Regions from separate parts of the Micromonospora sp. WMMD961 genome, predicted to be linked through region 1. Evidence: riboswitches for the same ligand, from Rfam matches in the RefSeq annotation. Region 1 holds a riboswitch; each other region holds the start of a gene.

Region 1 (6,974 bases):
TGACCAATACCCTTGGTGTGCAAGCAGTTGCACGACAGTGATGGTTCCTTCGCCCGCCTTGATTACCGCTCCGAGCTTCCCTAATGTGAGGCACCGACCGCTGTGGGTCGTCTGCCTCGGCCCTTCCCTCACGCGAGGCGCCCGGCGGTCGGTTGCAAAGGAGTCGGTGCCGGTGGCAACCATGCCCCCTCATCGTCACGACCTGAAAATGTCTGCTCGGCCAGGGCGCCTCCGCCGCGGCGCCCACCGCCTGCTGGTCCTGGTCGCCGCCGCCGCAGTCGGCGCCGGTCTGCTCGCCGCGCCGGCGCACGCCGAGCCCACGGTCGACGAGATCGAGGCGCAGATCGACAAGAAGTGGGAGCAGTTGGAGCCCACCATCGAGCAGTACAACAAGGTTCGGGCGCAGCTGAAGGTCAACCGGCAGAAGTCGGCAGACCTGCAGAAGAAGATCGAGCCGCTGGCGTTGCAGAGTGAACTGGCGCTCAACCGGGTCGGCGACCTCGCGTCCCGTTACTACATCTCCGGCCCGTCGCACGACATCGGATCGCTGCTGGTCAGCGTCAAGCCGGACACGCTCACCGAGCAGCTCACCGTCCTCGACCGGCTGGCCGCGCAGGAGCGCAAGGAGGTCGAAAGTGTGCTGGCCGTGCGGGCCAAGTACGACGGCGAGAAGCAGAAGTTGGACGCGCTGATCGCCACCCAGACCACGCAGCAGAACGAGCTGGCGGCCAAGAAGAAGCAGATCGACGCCGAGATCAAGCAGCTTGAGGCGTCGATGCCCAAGACCACGGTCAAGACCGCCGGCTGCCCGACAATCAACGGTGTGACCAGCACGGCTGCCCAGAAGGCCATCAAGACCGCCTGCCAGCAGGTCGGTGATCCGTACGTCTGGGGCGCCACCGGGCCGAACTCGTTCGACTGCTCGGGCTTGACCCAGTACGCCTACAAGTCGGCCGGGATCTACCTCACTCACCACACCGGTGACCAGTGGAATGAGGGCAAGGCGGTCGCGCGAGCCGATGCCCGCCCCGGTGACCTGGTCTTCTTCTTCTCCGGCCTGAGTCATGTGGGGCTGTATCTGGGTAACAACCAGATGGTGCACGCGCCGCGGGCCGGCAAACCGGTGCAGGTGGCCAGCATCAACACCATGCCCGTGGCCGGTTTCCGCAGACCCGGCTGATCCACGAGCGTGACGAGGGCCCCGGTCGGACGACCGGGGCCCTCTGTCGTCACTGGACCCGTCCGCACCCTCGGTAACCCTGCCCGACCGGTACGGAGTGTCACGGCCGCACGGGTTGCGGATCGGTAACAGGCGTCTCTACTCTGGTCATTTGTCGGCCCGACAGCAGCTCCGCCCAGCCCGGGCGGTAACGGACCGACACCGCCGAGTCGTTTCCGAGCGAACCGGGGACCCAGGTCCCTCGGGGTGAATCCGCAGCCACTGCGGTAGGGCGCCGACTTCCCGCCCGAACCCGTCAGCTAACCCGGTAGGCGGTCAGGAAGAAGGAGTACGGAACCCCGGTGGCACTCCATGCCCCGCGGCCGTCGTCCGAGCGGTCGGCAGCAGCCGGCCCGACGTCGATCGTGCCGCGCCCACGCTGGTCCCGCTTCACCGCCGCTCTCGCCGCGCTGGTCGGCGTCGCCGTCGTCCTGACCGGCAGCGCCGCTGTGGCCCACGCCGACCCGTCGGTCGCCGAGATCGAGCGCCAGATCGACGAGGACTGGAACAAGCTCGAACCGATCATCGAACGGCACAACGCCACCCGGGCCGACCTCGCCGTCAAGCGCAAGCAGGCGGACGCCCTGGCCACCCGGATCGCCCCGCTCGAACAGCAGGTCGACGCCGCGATGGACAAGGTCAGCGCGCTGGCCGTGCGGGCGTACAAGGGCGAGACCGTCTCGACCGTCAACGCGATGTTGGGCAGCTCGTCACCCAGCGAGGTGGTCAGTCAGCTCGAAATGCTCGACCGGTTCGCGCACAACCAGCAGCAGGACGTACGCGAGGTGGCCGACCTGCGGGACGAGTTGGCCGCGCAGAAGGCGCCGCTGGACGAGATGGTGGCCCAACTGACCCGTACCGAGGCCCAGTTGGCGGCGAAGAAGAAGCAGATCAACGAAGAGATCGACCGGCTGCAGAAGCTGCGCCTCAAGGTGTACGGCAACGGCGGCGGCGGCCCGCTGCGTCCGGCGCCCTGCCCCGCCAGCTATCCCGGCGGCGCTGCGGGCACGGCGGTCAAGTTCGCCTGCGCGCAGATCGGCAAGCCGTACGTGTGGGGCGCCGAGGGCCCGAACTCGTACGACTGCTCCGGGCTCATGCTGGCCGCCTGGGCGAAGGCCGGTGTGTCGTTGCCGCACAACGCCGCCCAGCAGAGCCGAGTCACCAAGGACGTCAGCAAGGCCGACCTGCGCCCTGGCGACCTGGTCTTCTACTACAGCGACATCCACCACGTCGGCATGTACGTCGGCGACGGCTGGGTGGTGCACGCCTCACAGGCCGGCCAACCGGTCAAGATGAAGAAGGTCGACGACGGCCCGATCCACAGCTACGGCCGTCCAGGCTGATCGAGAGTGACCGAAGGGCCCGTCGCGATCCCGTCGCGGCGGGCCCTCGCCGTCAGGCGGTCAGCGGGTCGGCCAGGTGCGCCAGTGCTGCCAGGCGCGACTCGGTGTCGGGCCCCGCTGGCCCTGGTAGCGGGATCCGTAGACCACCGAGCCGTACGGGTGCTCGGCCGGCGAGGAGAGCCGGAAGATGCAGAGCTGCCCGATCTTCATGCCCGGCCAGAGGGTGATCGGCAGGTTCGCCACGTTGGAGAGCTCAAGCGTCACGTGACCGGAGAAGCCCGGGTCGATGAACCCGGCGGTGGAGTGCGTGAGCAGCCCGAGCCGGCCCAGTGAGCTCTTGCCTTCGAGTCGGCCGGCGAGCTGGTCGCCCAGCGAGATGACCTCAAGCGTCGACGCCAGCACGAACTCGCCCGGGTGCAGCACGAACGGCTCGCCGTCGGGCACCTCGACCGCCGAGGTCAGGTCGTCCTGTTGCATCGCCGGATCGATGTGCGTGTAGAGGTGGTTGTTGAACACCCGGAACAGCCGGTCGAGTCGGACGTCGATGCTGGAGGGTTGGACCAGCGTGGGCTCGAATGGTTCCAGACCCAGCGTGCCGGCCTTGATCTCGGAGACCAGGTCGCGGTCGGAGAGCAGCATCGGACCACCATAGCGAGGCACGCGATGACCAGCGTGTCGAGGTCGCTGATCGTACATTTGTTCGATAGAATGCTCGCATGGCTTCCTGGTCCGATTTCGCCGCCGACGAGCCCCGCCTCGCCGACGGGATCCGCGTTCTCCTTCAGCAGTACGGGCCGGGCTTCGGCTATCTGGCCACGGTCCGCGCCGACGGCGGGCCCCGCGTTCATCCGGTCTCCCCGGTCATCACGGACGAGGGTCTGTTCTGCTTCATCATCGACTCTCCGAAACGCCGTGACCTCGAACGCGACGGCCGTTACGCGCTGCACTCGTTCCCTCCGGAGGAGAGCGACGACGAGGCTTACGTGGCGGGGCGTGCTCGTCCGGTGACCGATCCGGTCCGGGTGGCGCAACTGGCGCAGAGCGCCCGGGCAGAGCCGCAGGTCGACTGGCGGCTCTTCGAGTTCACCGTCGACGTGGCCATGTTGACCCGCCGTGAGCAGCAGGTCACCGGCGTTCCGGGCGTCGCGCCGGGCCGGCCGGCTGTTCGGGTCTGGCTCGACCCGCACGCCTCGTCGGCGGCGGCTGCCCCCGTCTCCGTACCGCCGGCTCGCCCGACCCGCCTCAGCCGTGACGTCCAGTGCACGGCCGCCTGACCGCGGCCCGAAAGACGTCGGTGCCGGCTCCGTCGTGGCGGAGCCGACACCGGGTGTACGCCCGCCCCGCCCCGGCGCCTCCCATGATCGACTACGCGTCAATGACGTCGCGGTGTCCCGCCAGCTCGGATACCCCGATTTTCAGCAAGCCGAGTGGATCAGCGGCGGGCTGGGGAGCCTGGGTGCACAGGCTCGACGTCTCGGGTACAGTGGTGCCGCTTGCGGGTGTAGTTCAATGGCAGAACATCAGCTTCCCAAGCTGACAGTGCGGGTTCGATTCCCGTCACCCGCTCCACCACGAAGGCCCGGCCAGGATTCAAATCTTGGGCGGGCCTTCGGTCTTGCAAGGTCACCTCGTCGAGCTTCCGGCCATCGGCTGCCGCGGCGGCCTCGCCCGTGCATCAGCGCCGGCCCGAGTGGTTGTCGGGCACCGCAGGCACACCCCTGCCATGAGCTACGACTCAGAACGCTCGCACGCGGGGTGTCGTGCGGCGGCCGGTGACCCGCGGGCCTCTGCCACGTCGGCAAAGCGGGGGCTCTTCATATTCGTGGCAAGATCTGCGGGGTGCAGGTCGGGTTACTTGGTCCATTCGAGGTCCGCACGGACGACGGCACCGTCATCGACGTGCCCGGTGCACGGCTCCGTGGGCTGTTGACCGCCCTCGCGCTCAGCCCGGCTCACGTGGTCTCGAAGGCGACTCTCGTGGACTGGATCTGGGGTGAGAGCCCGCCCACCGATGCGGCGAACGCCCTGCACCGCCTGGTGTCCCGGCTGCGAAAACTGCTGCCGGACGGTGCGATCGAGGGGCAGACCGACGGCTATCAGTTGACGGTGGCACCGGAGTTCGTCGACGCCGTACGGTTCGAACGCCTCGTCGGCCAGGCGCGTGACGACGAGGGTCCGCAGCGGGTCCGGCGGCTCCGCGAGGCCCTCGCCCTGTGGCGGGGTGCGGCCATGCAGGACGTCGGTGTGATCGACAGCGCGACGTTCGAGGCGGCGGTCACCCGACTGGAGAGGCTGCGCCTGACCGCTGTGGAGGATCGCTTCGACGTGGAGATCAGCCTCGGGCGCGGTCCCGAGCTGGTCGAGGAGTTGACCGACCTGGTGGCCGCGCACCCGGTGCGGGAACGGCTCGTCATGTTGTTGATGCGTGCGCTCGCCGCGAGCGGTCGGGACAACGAGGCGCTGCTGGTGTACCAGCGCACGAGCGAGGCTCTGGCCGACGCGTTGGGTGTCGATCCCTCGCCGGAGCTTTCGGCGTTGCACGTCGCGTTGCTGCGGGGCGAGTTGGGCCGGCGGGAGGAGAACCGCAAGACCAACCTCCGGGCCGAGTTGAGCAGCTTCGTTGGCAAGGACGACGCTGTCGCCCGGGTGGGTGCGCTCGTCGCCGCACATCGGCTCACGACACTGATCGGACCGGGTGGCTCGGGGAAGACCAGGCTGGCCACGGAAACCGCGCGCCTGATGCTCGATGACCTGCCGGACGGGGTCTGGCTGGTCGAGCTTGCCGCGATCGGCGCGGACGGTGACGTGGTGCAGGCGACGCTCGCCGGGCTCGGGCTTCGGGACGCTCTGCTCGGCGAGGCACCGAACCTGGAGCTGATCGATCGACTCGTCGCCGCGATCCGTGAGCGGGAGGCGCTGCTGATCCTGGACAACTGCGAGCACGTGATCGAGTCGGCGGCGGTGGTCGCCCATCGACTTCTCGGAGAGTGTCGGCGGTTGCGGATCCTGGCGACGAGCAGGGAGCCGTTGGGCATCACCGGCGAGGCGCTGTGGCCGGTCGCTCCGTTGGCCCTGCCGGCCCTCGACGCCGACCCCGCTGAGATCGAATCCTCTCCCGCAGTCCGGTTGCTGCGGGATCGAGCGGGCGCTGTACGCAGGGATCTGGCGCTCGACGCCCACACGTCGTCGACGATGGCGCGGGTGTGTCGGGCGCTGGACGGGATGCCGCTGGCGATCGAACTGGCTGCGGCCCGGCTGCGCACCATGTCCGTCGACCAGCTCGCCAGGCGGCTCGACGACCGCTTCCGCCTGCTGACCGGCGGCAGCCGTACCGCGTTGCCCCGGCATCGGACGCTGCGTGCCGTGGTCGACTGGAGCTGGGAGCTGCTGACCGACGCCGAACGAGCGGTCCTGCGCCGGCTCTCGGTGTTTTCCGGCGGGATCAGTCTGGAAGCTGCCGAACGGGTGTGCGCCGACGACGTGGTCGAGCGGGAGGAGATGCTCGAACTGCTCACCGCGCTCGCCGAGAAGTCGCTGCTGGTCGCCGAGGGCGACGAGGCGCCGCGCTACCGCATGCTCGGCACGATCAAGGAGTACGCCGCGCAGCGGCTCGCCGAGGCGGGCGAGTCGGATCTCGCGCGCCACGCACACCTGGCCTACTTCACCGACCTCACCGAGACGGCGGAGCCGCACCTTCGCCGCGCGGACCAGCTGCGGTGGCTCGCCACCCTCGAACTCGAACACGACAACATCGGTGCCGCGATGCGCGGTGCGCTCGCCGCCGGCGAGGCGGAAGCGGCGATGCGGCTGGCGGCCGGTGGCGGCTGGTACTGGTGGCTCGGCGGCCATCGGACCGAAGGGATGGAGCTGATCACCGCGGCCACCGAGACGCCCGGCGAGGTGACCGACGAGATCCGGGCCACGGTGTACGCACTGGTCGTGCTCTTCATCAACTCCGGGCCGGGTGACGAGCGCCAGGCGGCGGAGTGGATCCACAAGGCGTACGAGGTCAGCCAACGCAGTCACGGCAGCCACCCGGGCGTGGCGCTCGTGGTCCCGCTGGAACGCATGCTGCGGGCTCCGGACGCGATCCTGGCCGCGTGGGAGCCACTGTTGGACGACGAGGATCCCTGGGTGCGTGCGCTGGCCCGGCTGCAACTCGGCAAGATGCGGATCATTCTCGGCCAGCACGGGCCGGAGGTGGACGCGTACTTCGAGTCGGCGCTCACCGAGTTCCGGGCTCTCGGCGAGCGGTTCGGGATCTCGTTCGCCCTGACCGAGTTGTCGGAGCTGATCGCCGTACGCGGCGAGTTCGCGCGTGCCTGCGGGTACTACGACGAGGCGGTCGCGGTGGTGACCGAGGTCGGCACCGTCGAGGACATCATCCGGATGCGCTCGCGACAGGCTCAGCT
Region 2 (6,974 bases), 470 kb from region 1:
TCTCGTAGCGTCGCCCACGGGTCGTGTCGGGGTCAACGTATGAAATCTATATCACGCATCCCTTGACGCGTCTTTCGGTGCGTGTGACGGTGGACCCCGAGCCAGCGCTCGCCGCCGGCCCGCCTGAAGCCGTTTGACCAGGTCAGATGCGTCGAGACGAGGTGCGGGGAATGAGTCATTCCGGAACGATCGGCGGGCAGCCAGGGCTGCAGCGGACCACCGACCGGGCACCCGCGCTGAGCGAGCCGGTCCGGGCGTACGCCGAGTTGGTCGCCGGTAACCGGCGCTTCGTCGACGGTGCCCCTCGCCACCCGAACCAGGACGCCGGGCGCCGGGCCGCCGTGGCCGACGGGCAGCACCCGTTCGCGGTGATCGTCGGCTGTTCCGACTCCCGCCTGGCCGCCGAGATCATCTTCGATCGCGGGCTGGGTGATCTGTTCGTGGTCCGTACCGCCGGCCACACCGCCGGCCCGGAGGTGCTCGGCAGCGTGGAGTACGCGGTGACTGTGCTCGGCACCCCGCTGGTGGTGGTGCTCGGACACGACTCGTGCGGCGCGGTGCAGGCGGCCCGGGAGTCCGCAGCGACCGGCACCCGACCGCCGGGCCACCTGCCCGCGGTGGTCGACGCCGTGCTGCCCAGTCTGCGCCGGGCCGAGGCCGAGGGTGTGCAGGACATCGACGGCATCGTGGACATCCACATCGCACAGACCGTCGAGACCCTGCTCGGGCAGTCGCCCGTGCTGGCCGACGAGGTGGCGCAGGGGCGGTGCGCGGTAGTGGGTGTGTCGTACCGGCTCGCCGCTGGAGAGGCACGCCCGGTGGCCGCGGTGCCGGCCGGCTTCACGACCCTCGCCACCGACCCGGCCGCGCCTGCCGCCGCCTGACGCGACGAGGGCCGCCCCGCGAAGCGGAACGGCCCTCGCGTCGAGGATCCGGCGGGTCAGAGCAGCGACATGTGGACGTGGTCGGTGTGGTTCGACGGCCCGCTGTACGAACTCCAGCCGGTCGCCGGGAACCAGATCTGCCGGTTCCAGATCACGTAGTAGATGCCCAGCCGGTCGGCGTTACGGATGAGGAAGGCGGCGACATTGTTGCCGTACTTCCGGGTGTCGTCGTTGTGCCACGGGGCGAAGCCGCTCTTCTGCAGCGACCAGTCGCAGGCGCGGCCCTTCGGGTGCTCCCACGGCCCGCCGGAGCGGTAGCAGCCGACGAACCGGTTGAAGCCGGCCGCCCTGACCTCCTTGTACGCGTGCAACGTGCGGGGCGTGACGCAACCGGACGTGGTCGGGTCCTTCTCGCTGCACGACTGCGGCTTCCAGTCACCGTCGGCGGTGCGACCCGGGCCGATTTTGGCAACCTTCGAGGTGGCGTCCACCAGGCCGCCGGTGAAGCCCTTGCCGCCGACGAGGGAGAGCGCCTTGTCCGCCTCGCTCTTCCGCTTCGCCATCAGGGCGGTCTGCTTCTGCTGCTCGCGGACCTCCGCGTCGAGGGCCAGCTTGGCCTGCTCGGCGCGGGCCTTCACCGTGTTGACCTCGGCGAGCTTCTTCTCGTGCACCATGTTCAGCTCGTCGAGCAGTGAGGCGCGCTGGACGAACGAGTCGGGAGCCTCGCTCTCCAGCAGCACCGCGAGCGCGCCGATGCGGCCGGTCCGGTACGACTGGGCGGCGATCTGCCCGACCTGCGGCGTCAACGCGTCCAGGTCGGCCTGGGCCCGATCGACCTCCTGCGCCAGCTCACCCTGCCGCTTCTTGGATTTGTCCAGTTGGGACTTGGCTGCGGAGTAGTCGCGGTTGGCCTGCTCGATGACGTCGGTGAGCAGCTGCGGCTCGTCGTCCTCCTCGTGCCCGGACGGGGTGGGAGTCGTCGGGGCGGCGTGGGCCGGGAGGGGCCCGGCGAGCATGGTCAGTGCGGCGATCACGGCCACCACGGGTGTCAACCAGCGGCGTAGGGGTGCCGTCACAATGTTCCCTTCCGTCGACCGCCGACCGGGTTAGCTGACGGGTTCGGGGCGGAAGTGGCCCCTACCGCTGACGCGGATTCACCCCACGTAACTGGGTCCCCGGCTCGCCGGTTGGCGATTGGGCGGTGGCACCGCAGGCGCCGCTTCGCGCCTTCATCGGTGACCGGCAGCGAGGTTACCCGAGAGTCGACCGGCTGAGCTATGCCTGGATGCCGACCAAAAGTGTCATTTCGCCATAGCGTTGAGTGACCAGTGACGTGGTTCTCAGGGTGGAGGCCCGATCTGGTCACGCTGAGGAGTGTCACCATGTCGTATCCGTGCTCCTGTTCGGCTCCGGCCACCGGTCGGCGGCGGTGGATGGGGGTGAGGTCCGCGTCGGGTCCGACTCGTCGGGGTGACCCGTTCGCGGTGAGATCAGTGCGGCCAGTGCCTCCGCCCGGTCCGTCTGCGGTCGCGGGGCGGGAGCGTCGGCGGGCGACGTGGTGTCGGTGCGACCGGCGGCGGTCACCATTGCGGCCAGCCCGGTGGTCAGCGGCACCGCGGCGATCAGGCCGAGGGTGGCGACCGCGCTGCGGACGATCTCCTGGGCGAGGAACTCGCTGGTCAGGATCTGCCCGATCGGCCGCGCGTCGGCGGTGAGCAGGAGCAACAACGGCAGCGACGCGCCCGCGTACGCCAGCACGATGGTGTTGACAGTGGACGCGATGTGCGCTCGACCGACCCGGGTTGCCGCACGGTACAGCTGCAACCGGGTCAGCCCAGGGTTGGCGTACGCCAGCTCGGTGACGGTGGCCGCCTGGGTGACCGTGACATCGTCGAGCACCCCGAGCGATCCGATGATGATTCCGGCGAGCAGCAGGCCGTGCAGGTCCACGTCGCCCTGGAACATCGAGAGGGTGGTGGCCTCCTCGCTGCCGAAACCGGTGAGGTGGGTCGCGGCGGTGGCGATGGTGGCGAGCACGCCGGTCAACACCAGGCTGCCCAGGGTCCCGAGCACCGCGACCGAGGTCTGTGCGGTGACCCCGTGCGTCAGGTAGAGCACCACGAACATGATCAGAGCGGCGCCGACCACGGCGACCAGCAGGGGCGACCTCCCCGCGCTGATGCCCGGCAGCACGAAGGTGAGCAGGATCGCGAAGCTGGCGGCCAGCCCGGCGAGCGCGGCCAGGCCCCGCCACCGACCGAACGCGACGATCGCGGCGGCGAAGACCACCGCCAACCACAACAGCGGGGTGCCCCGCTGGTGCTCGGCGATGTTCCAGTTGCTGATGGTGGGATCGGTGGGGTCGGTCAGCTCCACCAGGATGATCTCGTCGCCGACCTCGACCCGGGGCGCTCCGGGCCCGTCCGGCACCGGCGTGCGTACCTGCTGGCCGGCCGACGGTCCGTCGTCCACGCGGACGTCGACAGTGCCACAGCGCCCGTCGCCGACGCGCGGTGTGCCCTCGGGTGTCGACGGCGTCGGCGGGCACGGCTCGGTCACCACCCGGGTCACCGTGCCGGGGTAGCGCGGCACGTCCGCCCCGCCGTCGGACTGTGGCGAGCCGCCGCGCGGCCAGAGGAGCACGGCCGCGAGCACCGTGGCGACGAAGAGGGGCACCACGGTCATGACGAGGATCCGTCGGACCCGGGGCGGGGCGGACGGAGCGGGACGGGTGTGGTCGGAACCCACTGTGAGACTCCCAACGATCCGGTGCGGGGTACGTGTCAGTGGGCCGGTCGGTTCACCGTCACTGTCGAAACCCGGTGGAAGAACGCGACCGTTCGCCGGCTGACGACCGCTTGATCACGGACGGTCAGCGCCGGGCCCGAACGGCCAGCCGCGACGCCGCCGCGAAGCGGCGCCGGTGCCTGTTCGTGCCTCGGTCTACGGGGGGTCATCGTGGGGAATGCTAACCAGGGAGGCTGGGAGATCGCAGGTCGTGACGGAGTGTCGGTGGTCGAACCGCGCGCGGGGAGGTTCCCGGACCGGCATGTTGGAGACATGCCCGTACCGTCACCGCACGACCCTGGACGGCACGCCCCGGCCGCGCCGTCGCAGCACGACGAGCACGCCGGGCACGACAAGCACGCCGGACACGATCCCGGGATGTTCCGCCGTCGCTTCTGGGTCTGCCTGGCTCTCACCGTCCCGGTGGTCCTGAGCAGCCGCCTGGTGTCGGACCAGTTGGGTCTGAGCTGGGACGTTCCCGGTCGCTCCTGGGTGGGCCCGGTGCTCGGCTCGGTGGTGTTCTGGTGGGGCGGTTGGCCGTTCCTCGTCGGTGCGGTGCGGGAGGTGCGGGACCGGGCACCCGGAATGATGCTGCTGGTCGCGATGGCGATCACCGTGGCCTACACGGCGTCACTGGCGACCAGCGTGGGTGCCTTCGACCTGGACTTCTGGTGGGAGTTGGGAGCGCTGGTCACCATCATGTTGCTCGGGCACTGGCAGGAGATGAAGGCCATCGGGCAGGCCCGGGGAGCACTCGCGGCGCTGGCCGCGTTGTTGCCGGACGAGGCCGAGCGGGTCGCGGCGGACGGGCAGGTCGAGGCGGTGCCGGTGTCCGGCCTGCGGGTCGGTGACGTGGTGCTGGTCCGCCCGGGCGGTCGGGTGCCGGCGGACGGTCGGGTCGTCGACGGCGCCGCCGAGCTGGACGAGTCGATGATCACCGGTGAGTCACGGCCGGTCGCCCGGTCGACGGGTGAGCGGGTGGTGGCCGGCACCGTGGCGACCGACTCGGCGATCCGGGTCCGCGTCGAGGCGCTGGGTGAGCAGACCGCGCTTGCCGGCATCCAACGGATGGTCGCGCAGGCCCAGGGTTCCGGCGGACGGGCTCAACTACTGGCCGACCGGTTCGCCGCCGCGCTGTTCTACGTGGCCACCGGCACCGCCGTGCTGACCGTGCTGGTCTGGACCGCGCTCGGTCGCCCCGACGAGGCGGTGGTTCGCGCGGTCACCGTGCTGGTGATCGCCTGCCCGCACGCGCTGGGTCTGGCCATCCCTCTCGTCGTCGCGCTCTCCACCGCGTTGGCCGCGCGGTCCGGGATCCTGGTCAAGGACCGGTTGGCGTTGGAGCGGATGCGGAGCGTCGGTGCGGTGCTCTTCGACAAGACCGGCACGCTGACCCGGGGCGAGCACGTGGTGACCGACACGGTGACGATGCCGGGTGTCGAGCAGGACGAGGTGCTGCGGATCGCGGCGGGCGTCGAGTCGGACAGCGAGCATCCGCTGGCCCGGGCGATCGTGGCGGCGGCCGGGTCCGCCGGCCCGCTCCCGGCCGCCGGGTTCCGGTCGCTGCCGGGCCGCGGCGTGCGGGCGACGGTCGACGGCACGGAGTACGCGGTCGGCGGTGCGGCCCTGCTGCGGGAACTGGGCCTGTCCCTCCCGACTGAGCTGGAGGCGGCGACCGGGCGGTGGTCGGCGCGGGGGGCTGCGGTGCTACACCTGGTGCGGCTGCCGGAGACCGTGCTCGGCGCGTTCGCGCTGACCGACGAGGTGCGCCCGGAGGCTCGGCGGGCCGTCGACGAGCTGCGTGCCGAGGGCGTCCGGACCATCGCCATGATCACGGGTGACGCCCGGCCGGTGGCCGAGGCGGTCGCGGCCGAACTCGGTTTCCGGCCCGGCGTCGACGAGGTCTTCGCCGAGGTGCTGCCGGCGGAGAAGGACGACCGGGTGACCGACCTGCAACGGAGAGGGCTGACCGTGGCGATGGTCGGCGACGGGGTGAACGACGCACCGGCGTTGGCCCGGGCGGACGTCGGCGTCGCGATCGGCGCGGGCACCGATGTGGCGATCGAGTCCGCCGGGGTGGTCCTGGCGTCGTCGGACCCGCGCGGGGTGGGGGCCGTGGTCCGGCTCTCCCGGGCGTCGTACCGCAAGATGCGACAGAACCTGGCCTGGGCGGCGGGCTACAACGTGGTGGCGCTGCCGCTGGCGGCGGGGGTGCTGGCCGGGGCCGGTGTGGCGTTGAGCCCGGCGCTGGCGGCGGTGCTGATGTCCGCGTCCACCATCGTGGTGGCGCTCAACGCGCAGTTGCTCCGCCGGGTCCGTCTCGACGCGGACTGAGAGTCGTCAGCCGCGCTTCATCAGCCGGCCGACCGCCGCCATCATCTCGGTGGCCATCTCGTCGGCCCGGCCCTCGGCCGCCCCCTCGTGCATGCAGTGCCGGGCGTGCCCGTCCAGCAGCCCGAGCGCCACCTTGTCGAGGGCGGCCTGGATCGCGGAGATCTGGGTGAGCACGTCGATGCAGTAGCGGTCGTCGTCGACCATCTTCTCGATGCCGCGGACCTGCCCCTCGACGCGGCGGAGTCGCGCGAGCAGTTGGTCCTTGCTGGCGGTGTACCCGCGGATCGGGGTGGGTGCGGTCATGCCGACCAGGATAGCCTACCCCCGGGGGGTATGGTACGGTCGCTTCCGGTGGGATACCCCCACCCGGTATCGGTAAGGAGACGTTCGATGGTCAACACGACGTACCAGGTGCAGGGCATGACCTGTGGGCACTGCGTCAGCGCGGTCGCCGCCGAGGTCGGTGCCATCGCCGGGGTGCACGACGTCCAGGTCGACCTCGCCGCCGGCCGGGTCACCGTCGACAGCGACCAGCCGTTGGACACCGAGGCGGTCCGGGCCGCCGTCGACGAGGCCGGCTACCACCTCGTCGACGCGTGATCGGAGGGCCGCCATGCGCACCGTGACGAGGCTGGCCGGCGTCGGGCAGTGGCGGGCCTTCGCCGACTTCGCCCCGACCGGGGGCGAGCCGCTGACCCTCGGTGTGGACGTGACCGTCCCCGGCGAGCCGACCGGGGGCGCCGCCCACGGCACCCCCGGGCACGGGCACAACTGACGGGAAAAGACGATGACCACCACCAGCAGTAGACCGCTACCCGAGGCACCGAACCGGATCGAGTTGGCGATCGGCGGCATGACCTGCGCCGCCTGCGCCGCCCGGATCGAGAAGAAGCTCAACCGGATGGACGGCGTGAGCGCGACCGTCAACTACGCCACCGAGAAGGCCACCGTCCGGTTCGTCGACGGGGT
Region 3 (6,974 bases), 2.1 Mb from region 1:
GCGCAGCAGATGACTGCTCGCGTCGACCTCCCGCCGACCGTCCTCGTGCACCCGCAGGTGGTCCAGCATCAGCACGTCGGGCTGGTGCTGACGCAGCCGGTCCAGCACCGCCGCGATCGTGCCCGGCGGCAACCAGTCGTCGCTGTCGACGAACCAGACGTACCGGCCGGTGGCCACGTCGAGCCCGGCGTTGCGGGCCAGGCCCAGACCCACGTTGCTGCTCAGGTGCACGACGCGGACACCGTCGCGGCCGGCGGCGTAGGAGCGCAGCATGTCGCCGCAGCCGTCCGGGGAGGCGTCGTCGACGGCGATCATCTCGACCGTGTCCGACTCGCCCGCCGGGATGTCGGCCCGAATCGACTCCAGGCACTGGTACAGGTACGCCTCGACGCCGTACACGGGCACGACGATGCTCAGCAGCGGTGCGTGCGTCGGCTCATTGACCACGCCCGCCACCTTTGACGGTCCGGGTGGCCGAACCCGGAACCTGACGTGACCGCCGATGGTGGAGTCCCTGAACTCCCGCCCAGCGGAAGGTTAACGGCGGCCGGCCCGCAGTTCACCAGTCCGGCGGCCCGGGGCGCCGTCGGCGGGCGGGACGCGTCCGGTTCACCCGGGAGTGACCCGGTAGGGTGCCTCGGTGCGGCCCTGCCGGGCCGTCGCGGGCGTCGCCGTCGCGCCGTCCGACGCCGCGCCGAGGAGGATACGGACGTGCTGGTGACCCTGCCGAACTTCGGGATCCCGGCATGACCAGCGCCGCTGCGGTGTCGACCGCCCGGCCCGCCGCGCCCGCCCGGCTGCCCTCGCTGACCGGGCTGCGGTGGATCGCCGCGTTGCTGGTCTTCGGCTTCCACGCCGGCACCATGCGGATCATCGCCGAGCCGGACTACAAGGCGGTGGTCGACGCGCTGTTCACCCTCGGCCTGTCCGGGGTGCAGTTCTTCTTCATCCTCAGCGGGTTCGTGCTGGTCTGGTCGGCCCGGGTCAGCGACTCCCGGCGCACCTTCTGGCGGCGTCGAGTTGCCAAGATCTACCCGAACCACCTGGTGCTGTGGGGAGCCGCGCTGCTGGTCGCCTGGTGGTTCGCCGACCCGGTCCTGCCGACGGTCGCGCTGGAGAACCTGCTGCTGTTGCAGGCTTGGGACCCCCGGATGGGCTGGTTCTACAGCGTCAACACGGTGAGCTGGTCGCTCTCCTGCGAGTTCTTCTTCTACCTGTGCCTGCCGTTGGCGCTGCCGCTGCTGCGCAAGGCCCGTCCGAAGCTGCTGTGGGTGCTGATCGTCGCGCTGCCGCTGCTGATCCTCGCGCTCTGGCCCGCCCAGCAGTTGGTGCCGGAGGTGAGCCGGTGGTGGTTCACCCAGATCTTCCCGCCCGTACGGTCGCTGGAGTTCTGGTTGGGTGCGGTGGCGGCCGAGCTGATGCGCCGGGGCCTCTGGCGCGGCCCGGGGCTGACCGTCGCCAGCGTGATCTTCGTGGGTACCTGGGTGGCAGCCGCGCAGTGGATCCCCGCGGAGTTGTGGACCACGCTGCTCGCGGTCGCGTACCTGTTGGTGATCACCGCCGCCGCGGACGCCGACGTACGGGACAAGCGGTCGCCGTGGCGGTCCCGGCCGCTGATCTGGCTCGGCGAGGTCTCCTTCGCCTTCTACCTGGTCCACGTGCTGGTGATGACCAGCGTGCTGCGCTGGAGTGGTGACTGGGGGACCGGCTTCACGGGCTGGCGCGGCCCGGTCGTGGTGCTCGGCTTCCTGGTGGTGAACCTGGTCCTCGCCGGGCTGCTGCACCGCTTCGTCGAGACGCCGATGATGCGTCGGCTCGCACCGCGCCGCCCGGCCCGTCCGACGGCTGTCCCCCGACAACGCGCGGCCGAACCCGACGCCGTCGGCGCGCGGACCGACGCGGCCGGCGAGAGCGGGCAGACCAGCGGTCGATCAACGTACGTCGACTCGCGCTGACACCGTCCACCCTGCTCAGTGGGGGTTCGGCGCGGCGTGCGGCGACACGCCCGTGATCGGTGCGCGGAGGTCGGCACGACGGTAGCGTGGGGTCGTGCTCCCGGTCGCGTTCACCTGTCCGTTGTGGTGGGTGGCGCGCTGGGCGACGCGGGTGCTGACCAGCCTCGCCGTCGTCGCGGCCCTGGCGCTCGGCGCGGGCCCGGCCTCGGCCGCCGTGCCACCTCCGTTCGCCCTCGGCGCACTTCCGGCAAGCTGCCCGTGCACCTGCGCGCAGGAGGCCGTGCACGAGGCGCAGGGGGCGACCGAGGGGCCGGTCGAGGAGGCCTCCGCGGCGTGGTCGGTCGCCGCGCAACCCGCGCCCCCCGAGGCCGGCGTCGCGAGCGGGTCGTTGCCGGTGCGCACGGCCGGGTCCGACCGGCTGCCCCTCGTCCACGGCCCGAGCGGCCGGGCACCCCGGGCGCCACCCGGGCGCTGAGTCGCCTGGGCGCCACCCGGGCGCCGAGTCACCTGGGCGCCACCCGGGCCTGAGTCACCCCGGGCGCCACCCGGGCCTGAGTCGCTCGGGACGAGCGTCCCGCCGCCGCGCCTGTCGACCCACCAACTCCGCGCCCCACCGGCCCGTGCTCCGCCGTGGCCCGGTGGCCGGCGCGACTTCCCATCGCACTGCTCTCTCCCCGAGGTGCCGACCATGGAGACCGCTGTCTTCTACCAGTTCGTGACCGAGGTGCCGCAGGCCGCCGCCATCTGGTCCACCCTGTTCCTGCTCGCCCTGGGCGTGCTCGCCCTGTTGGTGGCCCGCCCCGAACGGGACCGGCCCTCGGACGATCCGCGCCCGGCCGCCCCCACCGCCCGGGAGGTGGCCGCCGCGGAGGCCGTCGACCGGCGTCGGTACGCCGAGGAGGTGGCGGTCGCCGCAACCGGCGCGGCCAGGACCGCGCAGCGGCGACGCGCTGCCTGGCTGACCGCTCAGGAGGAGATGGAGCGGGCCTGGGGCGGTTACGAGGAGGCGGACACCGCCGCCCGTCGCTTCGCCGGTGCCGGGGCGCTGCCCACCCCGTACACGCCCCGAACCCCGGCCGAGTACGCCGCCCGGGAGCGTTATCTGCACCGGGCGGCGATGGCGGCGTACTGGCGGGGCGACCTGACCATGACGCAGCTCGGCGACGTGTTCGCGCACCGGCGCGGCTGGGACCCCCGGCGGCACCCGGTCGAGCAGGAGGTGCTGCTCAGCCGGGCGATCCGGGACGCGAGGCTGGCCGACTACGAGACCGCGGCGGCCCGGGAGCGGGCTGCCTGGCGGGACGCGGAACTGGCTGCCGACTCAGCGTGCGTCCTCGCCACCGAGGCCTACGCGGCGGCGGCCCGGCTGCGACCGAACCCGCTATCCGCCCGGCGATCGGTGACCGGTGCGTTCCGACCGGCTGTCGTGGCACGGTGGCGCCCGGCCCGGGTGAGTTGAGCCCGATCCGTGACGTGAGCCGGCTCACGCTGACGGGGAATCGGGCGTCCGGCGCGATCGGCGCGATTCTTCCGGTGATTCTGGTCGCGTTCTCGGCGGCCTGTCCGGTTATCGCCCACAGGCGTCGCCGCATCCGCTTGTCCCATCGAGTCACGTCATCGGCAATACGCGCAGAAATTGCCGCCCCGATTTAGGTTTACGCAGGTGAACCTGGCTTGGCAGGGCGTGGAGTGACCAGTAGTGTCGTCCCGTCCGGTGCGGTAACCGATCGCAAGAGGCGACGCCGCGCCGACCCGCTCAATCGTGATGAACGAACCGGGGACCCACTAGTAAGTCCGGGGTGAATCCGCGAGCCACGGCCCGCGGTAGGGCGATCTTCCCGCCCGAATCCGTCAGCTAACCCGGTAGGCGGTGTCGGAAGGAGTTCCATCCTCGTGCAGCACCTTTCCACCCCTCGGTTGTTCCCTCGCCTCCACGGCGCAGCGGTGCCCCCGCTCATTCGTCCAGTGACGGTGAGCTGACCCCCCGGGTCATCGCCTGACCGCCCGGCCGCGCCGGGCGTTCCCCTGAGCGGTTCACCATCCGCGGACCACGGTCCGCGCGCTGGCGCCTGCCCGGATGCCGGTCCGGTCGCCGGTGTGCCGCTCTCCCCCCGATCCGTGGAGGACCCCGTGAAGCACACCCTGCAGCGTCAGCTCCGCCGTTTCGCCACCGAGCGCCCGTACCAGATCGTCGCCGCCTCCGCCGCGGCCCTCGCGATCGCCACCACCACCGGCGCCCTGCTCACCACCGCCGACGACGCACCCGCAAACCAGCGCACCGCGACCACGGTCGCCGAGATGCGCAGCGACGTCGCCGCCTCCCGCAGCGAACTGCGCGAGGCGTCCCCGTCGGCCAGCGCCGCGCCGACCACCGCCGCCCCGGCCACCAGCGCCGCCGCGCCGGTGGCCAAGGCCAAGGCCAACCCGGACCTGACCCGCAAGCCGACGCCGCCGAAGCCACCCGCGACCAAGGTGCTCGACTACGACTACGAGGCGCAGAACACGTACTACAACTGCGGTCCGGCGGCCACCCGTAACGCGCTCAGCGCCGCCGGTATCGACCGCACCCAGGAGGAACTCGGCGCCGAACTGGGCACCACCGAGATGGGCACCAACTCGGCCGAGGACACCACCCGGGTGCTCAACGCCGAGGTGAAGGGCTCCCCGTACCGGACCCGGATGTTCGCCGGCGCGCCCAGCCCGGCCCAGATGGACCGACTCCAGGCCGATGTCGTCAAGGCCATCACCGACGGCCGTGGCGTGGTCGCCAACGTCGTCGGCGACGCCACCGACACCGACGGCGGTTGGCACTCCTACGGCGGCGGGCACTACATCGCCGTCGTGGGTTACAAGGACAACGGCCGCACCGTCCGGATCGCCGACTCGGCGAACGCGGCCGACCCGTCGTACTGGATCACCACCATCGACCTGGCCAACTGGATCGCCAGCCGGGGCTACTCCGCCTGACCCGGGCACGCTGGATCGCCGCGGGCGCCGTCCCCCACAAGGGGCCGGCGCCCGCGGCGTCTTCGTCGGTGCCGTCGGTGTCTCGCCGGGAGTTGCGGGGATGACGACTCTCGTACCGGGCCGTGAACCGTGGGAGACTGCGGCCGTGGTGGATGAATCGGGTGGTCAAGCCGGTCGCGGGCCGGTCCTGCTGCTCCTGCACGGGATGGGTACGACCGGGGACGTCTGGTTGCCGTGGGCACCGTTGCTGGAGCAGCGCTGGACGGGGCGGTGGCTGGCACCGGACCTCGCCGGCCACGGCTGGGCGGGGCCGCTGCCGTCGTACACCTTCGCGGGGTTCGCCGACCGGATAGCGCGCGGCCTGGCGGCCAGTGACCGGCTGGTCGTGCTCGGGCACTCGCTGGGCGGTGTGGTCGGCCTCGCGCTGGCCGCCCGCGCCGCCGGCACGCCGGTGGACGCGGTGGTCGGGCTGGGCATCAAGGCCGTCTGGTCACCCGACGAGCTGACCCGCGCCGCCGACCTCGCCACCCGCCCGGTCAGCTGGTTCGCCACCCGAGCCGAGGCGGCCCGCCGCTACCTGCGGGTGTCCGGCCTGGCCGGCCTGGTCCCGCCGGACCACCCGGTGGTGGACGCCGGCCTGCGTCAGGTCGACGGCCGGTGGCGCCTCGCCATGGACCCGACCGCGTTCGCCGTCGGTGAGCCCGACCTGGCCGCGCTTCTCGCGGCGACCGACGTGCCGGTCGTGCTGGCGCGCGGGGAGCACGACCCGATGGTCACCGACGAACAGCTCAAGGAGTACGGCGTACCGGTCACCACGCTGCCCGGTCTCGGCCACAACGCCCACGTGGAGGACCCGGCGGCGGTGCTGGCGCTGCTCGACCCGTACCGCTGAGGAGCTACACCGGTGTGGGCGCGGCCAGCTCGTCCGTCGCCGTCAGCTCCCGGCGCGCGGCGGTGAGGAATGCCTCGGCGTACGACTCGGCCGGGAAGTCGCCCAGGTAGCGGCGGCGGGTGGCCCAGCGCGCCTCGGCCAGCGGGTCGGTGTCCAGCAGGTCCGTCAGCACACCGTCCACGTTGGACATGTCCCGGCGCAGCACGTAACCCGAACCGGCCAGCGGGAACCGCTGCACGAACCGGTCACCCGCGTCACCCATGTCGGTGACCGCGTACGGCTTGCCGGAGTAGAGGTAGTCCGAGATCACCCCGGACACGTCGGAGACCAGCGCGTCGGAGGCGTTGACGCACTCGGTGAGGCTCAGCTCCCGGGCCGCCGCACCGAACACGTGCTGCCGGCCGGTGCGGGCCCGGTCGGCGGCCAGCACCTCGGTCAGCCGGCCCAACTGGCGCGCCGACGCCGGGTTCTGCGCGGTGTACGGGTGAGCCCGCAGGATCACCGTCGCACCGCGCTCCAGCAGCCGGCGCAGCAACTGCTCGGCCACCGGCAGCGAGCAGTAGTCGGCGTCGGCGTGGTGCCCGGTCCAGGTGGGGGTGTAGAGCACCGTGGGGTGGGCCAGGCCCCGGGCGGGCTCCGGGCGTACCTGGATCGACTCGACCTGCGGGCGACCCACCACCACGAACTTCTCCGCGGGGATCTGCACCCCGGCGCGGGCGTACCTGTCGATCGCGGCCGGGCCGGCCACGAAGATCCGGTCGAAGATCCCGGACACCGGGTTGGCGCTCGGCGCCTTGTCGCTGTCGCCGTGGTGCAACTGCACGTGGGTGAGCTGGGTGAAGCGGATGCAGTGGCTGTTCTTCGCCCCGTGGTTGACGTAGAACGCCGCCCGAATGCTCGGCACCAGGGCCTCGTCCATGGCCCGCAGGGTGGGGCAGTAGACCACCGGAGCGTCGGTGGCCGCCGCGATCGGTGCCAGGAACTCCGGCTCGCGGAGCACGACCAGGAAGGGCCGGCCGATCCGTTGCAGGTACGGCAGCCACATGGTGACCTGGTATTCCGAGCCGGGCGGGGCGGAGAAGTAGAGCACGAACTCCGGCTGGTGCCGACGCAGCGCGCGGCCCACCGCCCCACCGCCGACGCCCGGCCGGAACCGCCGC

Evidence for each region. A riboswitch is a leader RNA that binds a small molecule or an ion and turns the genes downstream of it on or off. The one in region 1 is predicted to bind cyclic di-AMP.
Region 2: another riboswitch for cyclic di-AMP. It lies ahead of O7614_RS04125 (hypothetical protein); the one in region 1 lies ahead of O7614_RS01915 (NlpC/P60 family protein).
Region 3: another riboswitch for cyclic di-AMP. It lies ahead of O7614_RS11695 (C39 family peptidase); the one in region 1 lies ahead of O7614_RS01915 (NlpC/P60 family protein).

The regions. Positions count from the first base shown of each region.
Region 1 covers NZ_JARUBJ010000002.1:387,282-394,255, forward strand. The annotation lists gene O7614_RS01910 (C40 family peptidase) at 167-1,180, shown strand; cyclic di-AMP (ydaO/yuaA leader) riboswitch at 1,373-1,508, shown strand; gene O7614_RS01915 (NlpC/P60 family protein) at 1,522-2,562, shown strand; gene dcd (dCTP deaminase) at 2,623-3,201, opposite strand; gene O7614_RS01925 (pyridoxamine 5'-phosphate oxidase family protein) at 3,279-3,836, shown strand; tRNA gene O7614_RS01930 (tRNA-Gly) at 4,058-4,131, shown strand; gene O7614_RS01935 (BTAD domain-containing putative transcriptional regulator) at 4,402-6,974, shown strand, end outside.
Region 2 covers NZ_JARUBJ010000002.1:852,469-859,442, forward strand. The annotation lists gene O7614_RS04120 (carbonic anhydrase) at 171-884, shown strand; gene O7614_RS04125 (hypothetical protein) at 941-1,960, opposite strand; cyclic di-AMP (ydaO/yuaA leader) riboswitch at 1,965-2,095, opposite strand; gene O7614_RS04130 (YibE/F family protein) at 2,262-3,632, opposite strand; gene O7614_RS04135 (heavy metal translocating P-type ATPase) at 3,945-6,005, shown strand; gene O7614_RS04140 (metal-sensitive transcriptional regulator) at 6,012-6,308, opposite strand; gene O7614_RS04145 (copper ion binding protein) at 6,396-6,605, shown strand; gene O7614_RS04150 (hypothetical protein) at 6,619-6,780, shown strand; gene O7614_RS04155 (heavy metal translocating P-type ATPase) at 6,793-6,974, shown strand, end outside.
Region 3 covers NZ_JARUBJ010000002.1:2,468,482-2,475,455, forward strand. The annotation lists gene O7614_RS11675 (glycosyltransferase) at 1-447, opposite strand, end outside; gene O7614_RS11680 (acyltransferase) at 747-1,955, shown strand; gene O7614_RS11685 (hypothetical protein) at 2,050-2,430, shown strand; gene O7614_RS11690 (hypothetical protein) at 2,644-3,414, shown strand; cyclic di-AMP (ydaO/yuaA leader) riboswitch at 3,699-3,840, shown strand; gene O7614_RS11695 (C39 family peptidase) at 4,074-4,922, shown strand; gene O7614_RS11700 (alpha/beta hydrolase) at 5,068-5,814, shown strand; gene O7614_RS11705 (CDP-glycerol glycerophosphotransferase family protein) at 5,819-6,974, opposite strand, start outside.